2 regions of the Aquiflexum gelatinilyticum genome follow, and region 1 is predicted to be linked to the other one. Evidence: riboswitches for the same ligand, from Rfam matches in the RefSeq annotation. Region 1 holds a riboswitch; the other holds the start of a gene.
The links. A riboswitch is a leader RNA that binds a small molecule or an ion and turns the genes downstream of it on or off. The one in region 1 is predicted to bind S-adenosylmethionine.
Positions count from the first base shown of each region.

Region 2: it holds a riboswitch for S-adenosylmethionine, as region 1 does, so the genes downstream of both, NK987_RS13355 (trans-sulfuration enzyme family protein) here and NK987_RS08420 (homocysteine S-methyltransferase family protein) in region 1, are expected to answer to the same signal.

Region 1 is NZ_JANAEZ010000003.1:116,169-120,603, forward strand. It holds gene NK987_RS08410 (hypothetical protein) at 1-791, shown strand, start outside; gene NK987_RS08415 (RidA family protein) at 788-1,378, opposite strand; SAM riboswitch class I at 1,517-1,617, shown strand; gene NK987_RS08420 (homocysteine S-methyltransferase family protein) at 1,676-2,719, shown strand; gene metH (methionine synthase) at 2,712-4,435, shown strand, end outside.
Region 2 is NZ_JANAEZ010000005.1:328,853-333,287, forward strand. It holds gene NK987_RS13350 (serpin family protein) at 13-1,260, opposite strand; gene NK987_RS13355 (trans-sulfuration enzyme family protein) at 1,317-2,486, opposite strand; SAM riboswitch class I at 2,746-2,853, opposite strand; gene pth (aminoacyl-tRNA hydrolase) at 3,141-3,701, opposite strand; gene NK987_RS13365 (50S ribosomal protein L25/general stress protein Ctc) at 3,788-4,360, opposite strand; gene NK987_RS13370 (ribose-phosphate pyrophosphokinase) at 4,401-4,435, opposite strand, start outside.

The DNA of each region.
Region 1 (4,435 bases):
TTGGGTTTCAAATGAGTTATGATTTTCCCATTCCGGGCAGAGGTGAAGCTATTGAGCTCTTGGCGAGGTTTGGATATTCTTTTAGCCCTTTTGAGGATTCTTGGAAATTAAATGGAATCAGGTTTAATAGTGCACAAAGTGGGGCATTTCTGAGATTGGGGGCAGGATTGACTATACCGGATCACAATTTTTTCTACAAAGATGCTGCCATTGGAGCCCATTTGCTCTATGGATTCCATTTTACCAAACCAGATCGCTTCAATGCTATTCTTCAAGAAAAAGGTCTTACGCCATTTAAGGGAAGACCAAATAATATCGGTCTAAAAGTATTAGGAGAAAGTAAAGGTTTCCTTTATGGAATCGATTTTTATAATCTTGGGCTTTCGGGAGAAGCAGATGAATCAAAAAGCCATACTTTAAACAGTTTAAGAGTTTATGGAAACGTGGGACTGAAATTCTTTGAAAGAAGAAATCTTGAACTTGGCGGAACAGGCGGATTAGGATATGGAAATATCCGATATAGTCTCATCAGTAATGAAAAACCTGATTTTCCAAGATTATTTGAAGAGCCCATTCATGATGCGTTTTTGAGAAAAGGTGGCTTGATGGCCAAGCCTGAGGTTTTTGTAGCTTACGGGATCCCATTGTCACCAAACCACTCCTCCAAAATCATGTTTGGAATCAATGGTGGCTATGAAATCCCTTTGGCCAATTACAAACTACTCGATTTGCCAATGTCTGATTACATTTCAAATCCTTATTTTCAGGTAAGCGTTGGTATCAAACATTAATTGTCGTCAATCTCTACGATCAGTTCTACTTCCACAGATATATCCATTGGCAGTGCATTCATACCAACAGCAGACCTTGCATGTTTTCCTTTTTCGCCAAAGACCTCTACCATCAAGTCAGAGAAGCCATTGATGACCTGAGGCTGTTGGGTAAAATCAGGTCCACAATTGACCATGCCCAAAACCTTAACCACTCTTTTGACTTTATTCAAATCTCCCAATTCAGCTTTTAGGACTGCCAATTGGTTGATTGCAACCATCCTCGCTGCTTCTTTTCCCTCTTCAATCGTAAGGTCTTGCCCCACCTTTCCTGTTATAAATGTTCCGTCAGGAAGTCCAGGACCTTTTCCGGCAAGAAAAAGAAGGTTACCGCTTCTAACCGCATTGACATAATTGGCTACAGGAGCACTTGCCTCAGGAAGAACAATTCCCAAATCTTTGAGTTTTTGCTCTGCATCCCAGACCTCCTGATTTTTGGGTAATTGTTGATTTTGATTTTCTGTGGAACTACAGGAAAATGTAATCAGCAATATCAGGGTTGATAAAGCGAAAGATAGCCATCTGAAGGTTTGGGCTTTTAAGTCCATAAGGAGTTTGTTTGTTGTCGGTTAAATTTCCTTTTAAAGGAAGTGTTTGATTTAGCAGATATGAGAAATATATACCTATTTCATTAAAGAATCTCTATAAAAAACAGCAAAATTCAATTATTGGATTTAAATTTGGATTGCTTATCGAGAAAGACTGAGGGAAAGGCCCTATGACGTCTTGGCAACCTGACTTACAAGGTGCTAATTCCTATTCCGGAAAAGCCGGAAGAAGATGAGCGGAAGAATGAATTCTTTTTTCCGGTTCTTGCTCGTATAAGTTTTTGAAATTTATCATACATGAACAGAACCGCGTTATTACTCTCCTTAGCCAAGAAAAAAATTCTCATCCTTGATGGTGCCATGGGCACGATGATTCAGCGTTTTAAGCTGAATGAGGAGGATTTTAGAACACCAGAACTTGCAAATCACCCCAAACCATTGAAGGGTAACAATGACCTGCTCTCACTTTCGAGACCGGATGTCATCAAATCCATTCATGCAGCCTACCTTGAAGTTGGGGCCGATATCATTGAAACCAATACTTTTAGTGGAACATCCATTGCACAGGAGGATTATGCTTTGCAGCACTTGGCCTATGAGATCAATTTCCAATCCGCAAAAATTGCCCGCGAAGTGGCTGATGAATTCACCGCAAAAAATCCTGACAAACCACGTTTCGTGGCAGGTGCCCTTGGGCCGACCAATAAAACAGCATCCCTTTCTCCAGATGTCAATGATCCCGGATACCGGGCAATCACGTTTGACCAATTGTCTGAAGCTTACAAAGAACAGGTTAGGGGATTGCTTGATGGTGGATCTGACATCCTTTTGGTAGAGACGATTTTTGATACGCTCAATGCAAAAGCGGCACTTTTTGCTATTCAGGAAGTATTTGAGGAAAGAAGTATCCCATTGAATCCTGAAGAAGGTGGCATTCCCATCATGATCTCAGGAACCATCACTGATGCTTCAGGCAGGACACTTTCAGGACAGACGACGGAAGCATTTCTGATTTCAGTTTCCCATGTACCGCTTTTCAGTGTAGGATTGAATTGTGCACTTGGAGCCAAAGAGCTCAGACCATACCTCAAAGTAATGGCAGACAATGCACCATTTCTGGTTTCGGCCTATCCCAATGCCGGCTTGCCAAATGAATTTGGCCAATACGATCAGGGAGCAAATGAAATGGCAGGGCAGATCGAGGAGTTTTTGAAAGAAGGGTACGTCAATATTTTGGGAGGTTGTTGCGGAACGACACCCGAACATATTGCTGCCATAGCCAAAGCGGCTGAAAAATACGCCCCACGTAAGGTTGAAATTGTCACAGCAGAAAATGAGTAAAATTCAAAAATATAATGCCATGAAATTGTCAGGTCTGGAACCGTTGGTTTTCACTCCTGAAATCAATTTTGTCAATGTCGGTGAAAGAACAAATATCACCGGGTCAAAGAAATTTGCCAGACTGATTCTCAATGGCCAATACGATGAAGCGCTTGGAATTGCATTGGATCAAGTCAGAGGCGGCGCACAGGTATTGGACGTCTGCATGGATGAAGGCATGCTTGACGGTGTGGTGGCTATGAAAAAGTTTCTTAACCTCATTGCTTCCGAACCGGAAATCAGCAGGATTCCGATCATGATCGACAGTTCACGTTGGGAAATAATCCTTGCCGGACTCAAATGCATTCAAGGAAAAGGAATTGTCAATTCGATCAGTTTAAAGAATGGCGAAACCGAATTTATCAATCAGGCAAAGACCATCAAAAAATTTGGTGCGGCGGTGGTGGTCATGGCTTTTGATGAAAAAGGTCAGGCCGATACTTATCAGCGCCGGATAGATATTTGCAAGAGGAGCTATGATATTTTGGTCAATATTGTCAGATTCAACCCTCAGGACATCATTTTTGATCCGAATATCTTTCCTGTTGCAACCGGAATGGACGAGCATCGGAAAAACGCCCTTGACTTTTTTCATGCTACCCAATGGATCAAACAAAATCTTCCGGGAGCCAAAGTCAGTGGCGGTGTAAGCAATGTGAGTTTTTCTTTCAGAGGCAATGATCCTGTGAGGGAAGCCATGCACGCCGCTTTCCTCTACCACGCCATTCGTCACGGGATGGATATGGGAATTGTGAATCCAACCATGCTTGAGATCTATGACGATATTCCAAAAGATTTGCTTCAAAGAGTCGAAGATGTCCTTTTTGATAGGTCTGAAGATGCTACCGAGCAATTGCTTTCTTTTGCAGAAACTGTAAAAGCTTCCGGAAAGAAAGAAGTTATCAACGAAGCCTGGAGGGAACTTCCTGTTGAAAAAAGAATAGAGCATGCATTGGTCAAAGGTATTATTGACTTTGTCATTGAAGATACGGAAGAGGCTAGGTTGAAATACCAAAACCCACTCAAAGTCATCGAAGGGCCTCTGATGGACGGGATGAATGTGGTCGGAGATTTATTTGGTGAGGGCAAAATGTTCCTTCCCCAAGTAGTGAAATCTGCGAGGGTGATGAAAAAAGCCGTTGCTTATTTGGAGCCATTTATGCCCAAAATCGGGGATTTGGATTACAATGCCGAGCAAAGCAGCATCAAAAAAATCCTCTTGGCTACTGTCAAAGGGGACGTCCACGATATCGGAAAAAACATTGTAGGGGTGGTTTTGGCTTGCAACAGTTATCAGATCATCGACCTTGGCGTGATGGTAGACGCCCAAAAAATAATCGATGAAGCCATCAAAAACAAAGTGGATATTATCGGATTGAGCGGTCTGATTACACCTTCCCTTGACGAAATGGTCTACGTCGCTTCCGAAATGGAGCGTCAGGGAATGCAGATACCACTGCTAATCGGTGGAGCTACGACTTCAAGAATCCACACCGCAGTAAAAATTGATCCGGTCTACAGCGGGACTGTCATCCATGTGACTGACGCTTCCAAGTCGGTTCCGATAGCAGGGGAATCCATCAACGAGGAGACCAAGGCAACTTATCACAAGCAGATCAAGGAAACATACAGTCAGGTGCGGGCCGAGCATGAGGCCAAGCAACAGGTCAAGCAACT
Region 2 (4,435 bases), on a different contig from region 1:
ACTCACATAACATCAAAGTTTTGAAGGATCACCCAGTTTTCCCATAAATAGAATCGCACCACTGTGTTTTTCCTGAATAAAGAAAATGAAAGGTTTGTCCAAAGTAACTACTGAAGGTAAGGAAGGTCCGGCTGAAGTTTTTTCTATGACTTCCACAATGGTAGCTGCTGCCGCCTCGCTGCCTTTTTCATCCACTTCAATCATTGCATCGTGAATGACCCTTGAGATTTTCAGATCATCAGTGGGATTAGAAAACAATTTAGTGAAGTTATCGGGATGGAAAGAGAAAGGCTTGACCAATCCCATTTCCTTGAGGTCATCTTTCATGTTTGCCATTTTGTACTTCATCTTGAATTTTGGCATTTTTAGAATGAAATTTCTTTCTTGGGCATTCTCTCGCCACATTTCAATGTTACCAAGGTTTAAATATGGGCTTACCTGATCAAGATCTCCTTGCGGATTGTACAGAATTGCCATGGAATATTGGCCTGTGGAATAGGGTATTTCAAAGTAGTGGTATCCATCTCCAAAATAACTTCTAAATGCGGATGGTTTATCCAAGTCCATCATATCTACCTGAATAGTTTTCTCTGGGTTGGAATAAAAGGGCTCCTTTTTAGTTTTGGAGGCTACAAATTGATACTTCCAATCAGCTTTGTAGTAAATAGCATTGACCAGGTACATGACTGCATCGGTGGGGATTTCATCCAGCATATCTTGTATCAGGTTGTTGGTCTTTTGGGCTATCCAGTTGTTGATGATGTTGACTGAATTGGGATTGAGCATGTCAAGTCCTGCGATTTCAGCATTGTAGTATTCCCTAGCGGTATTTTTGAAAGGCACTTGTACTTGATACTCCTGCTTGTACCAAATGGCATTGGCAATGGCCAATTTAACTTTCGGATCAACTTGGAGCAAAAACTCGGTCAATTCTTTGGAGCCTCGATTGGCATCATTTATACTCATCCCTTCATACCGCAGAAGATCTATAAATTCTTGAAGAACTTCACTCTCGTTTCCGTTCATGGTCATAGAAAGTGCCTGATGAATGCTATAAGGACTATAAAACTGATTGGCCTCTTCAGGGTCATTCAACTGTGCAAAAAGATCAAGCGCGAATTTTGTACTTGAATTGGCCAGTTCTTTCTCATATGTGGCCAATGTTCTCAAATTTGCTTCTACTGGTTTTATTTCTTCGGAAGGCACACAGGCAAAAAATAGTGCACCAAATGAAAAGAGGGGAAAGAGAAGTTTTTTCATAGTTTGAGCATTTGATTGACTAAACGGAGAATAGTGGCAAAACGCTACAAAGAAAATTACTTAGATTTCACCAATGCCCTTTCTACATCCTGAATAATATCTTCATAATGTTCCAAACCGACTGAAAGTCTTACCAATCCGTCCGATATCCCGACTTTAGCCCTTTCCTCCACCGAGAGTTTGCTATGCGTGGTAGATGCAGGATGGGTGATGATGCTGCGGCTGTCTCCGAGGTTTGGAGTGATGGATACCATCTGAAGGGAATCTATGAATTTTTGTGCCCTTGCCAATCCTCCTTTCAAGGTCAGGGTGATGATGCCTCCTCCTTGTTTCATTTGTTTTTTGGCAAGATCATATTGGGGATGGGAGGGAAGGAAAGGATATTTGACAAAGTCAATTTCTGTATTCCCCTCAAAATAGGAGGCCACTTTCAAAGCATTTTCGCAATGCCTGTCCATTCTGACAGCCAATGTTTCCATGCTTTTTGACAAAATCCAGGCATTGAAAGGGGAGATCGATGGGCCAGTATGTCTTGTGAAAAATTCCACTTCTTTGATCAGTTCTTTTTTTCCTAAAATCAATCCTCCCAAAACACGACCTTGACCGTCGATGTACTTGGTGGCAGAATGCGTGACGATATGCGCTCCCCATTTTGCAGGTTGCTGGAGGTAAGGTGTGGCAAAGCAATTGTCCACTACTAAGATCAGGTTGTGCGCAGCCGCAAATTTTCCTGCCCACTCCAGGTCAATGATTTCTAATCCCGGATTGGAAGGTGTCTCGATGAACAGCATTTTGGTGTTGGGCTGCACCAGTTTGTCCCAATGGTGAAAATCCGAAATATCTCCGTAAGTAGAAGTAATTCCCCATTTTGGAAATATGCGCGTAAGCAACTGATGAGTAGAACCGAAAAGAGAGCGAGAAGCCAATATATGGTCTCCTTGCTGCAAAAGGGATGCAATACTTCCAAACATGGCCGCCATTCCGGACGAGGTCGCAATTCCGGATTCTGTTCCTTCTGCTGCACATACTTTTTGGATCAGATCAGAGGAATTGGGATTCGAATACCTTGAATAAATATTTCCTTCAATTTCTTCTGCAAACATCTGCCTTGCTTCCTCTGCTGAATCAAAAGTAAAACTTGAAGTCAGGTAAATCGGCGAGGAATGCTCTCTTTGGCTTGATTTGCTTGCATTGATGCGGATGGCATCTGTTTCAAAACGGGACATAGAAATGGTATTTAGCTATTGGTTAATAGGTTAGAAGTGTATTGAAATAAGGAAATGCGTGATTGGAATTTGGTAGAAAAAAAAAATCAGTGCCAATATAAATTTATGGCAAGGAAACAGATTATTTAAGATAGATGAAAAATTAGAAATATGCGCTTCATCATTCTTCGTACTTCGTGCTTCGTACATCGTACTTCGTACATCGTACTTATCAAACTTGAAAACACCCAATAAATGAAAATAAAATCGCATAATGTCTAATTTATAGTTCCCTTTAGTTCGGGCAGGTATTGGCACCTTTCCCGAAGTGTCGGGGTGGTTGCCAGAGGGTCAGCGAGCCTGTTCTCTTGCCTCTTCTTTATAAATCAGTTGCCTGAAGTGTTCACAAATTAAGTTTCGAAAAAGTTGATTTCAAAAGATTATTCCATAATACTTTTTCATTGAAGGTAAATAGTATTGAAATAAGGTTGAAATACGCTGGAAATAAGGTTGAAATACTATAGAAAAATGATAGAAATAAGGTTGAAATAAATTGTGAATAGGGTAATAATGGATATTTATAGATAGTGGATATTAATGGACATTGGATTCGGTTAGGATTTGGGGTTTGTGTCTCATGTCTCACATCTCTTATCTCAAATCTCAAATCTTCATTTAATCATTAAATTGTGTCATCGTCATATTGATTCCGACCGTGCAGAAGCTCAGCACCATATCTATGGCTTTGTCCATAAAAATCGGAAGTTCGTCGATTTCTTTTTGAGTCCATCTGCCGAGAACATATTCTATTTGCCTTCCCTTGGGAAAATCATCTCCAATACCAAATCTCAATCTGGGATATTCTTGACCACCTGTAAGTTCTTCGATGTTTTTCAATCCATTGTGACCGGCTGAAGATCCTTTTCCCCTCATTCTCAATTTACCAAAAGGCAATGCGACATCATCCACGATGACCATGATGTTCTCTTTGGGAATACCCAATTCTTTCATCCAATAATTCACAGCCCTACCGCTGAGATTCATGTAAGTGGTAGGTTTGATCAAATAAATCTGTCTGCTTTTGTATTTGAAATTGGTACTGAATGCAAGCCGGTCACTTTTCCAAGTAACGCCTTGCTTGTCTGCCAGTCTATCTACAGTCAAAAATCCAACATTATGTCGGGTCAGTTCATATTCAGGACCGATATTTCCAAGTCCAACAATCAAATATTTCATCAATTCAAATTTCAAATGTAAAGCAAAAATAAAAAATCCTGCTTATGGACTAAGCAGGATTTGATTTATTGGTTAAAGAAGTGAAATTATTCACCTTTTTTACCTCTCAACGCTCTTGGGATACCAATAGAGATGATCGAAACATTTGGACTTGTCAGGATATCAAAGCCTTCAGCTTTAACTTCGCCTACTCTGAATGATTTTCCAAGATCCAAGTTTGATACGTCAACTCTGATTTTATCCGGAAGATTTGCTGCCAATCCTTTTACAGCGATTTTTCTTGTTTTGAATTCCAACTTACCACCTTTTTGAACACCTGGAGCAGTTCCTACGATTTCTACAGGAATTTCAAATTTGATAGGTCTATCAGGACTGAATGCCAAGAAATCCGCATGCAACAATACGTCACTTACAGGGTGAAACTGGCAATCTTTCAATACAGCTTTCATTTTGGTGCCTTCAATATTCAAGTCAACCATGTGCACATCTGGTGTGTAAACAAGGTCTCTGAAAAGAATGGCAGGAGAATAAAAGTGGATTTGTTCTTTGATCGCAGGACCGTAAACTACGCAAGGTACACTACCTTCTTCACGGATCTGCTTCAACTCTCCACTCTCGAGATTTGCTCTTTTAAACCCTATAATCTCTAATGATTTCATAAATTTTTTAATTTGTTTGTATATAATTGATTAAGTAATCCTAAATAAATAATGCACTGATGGAGGTGTTTCCTG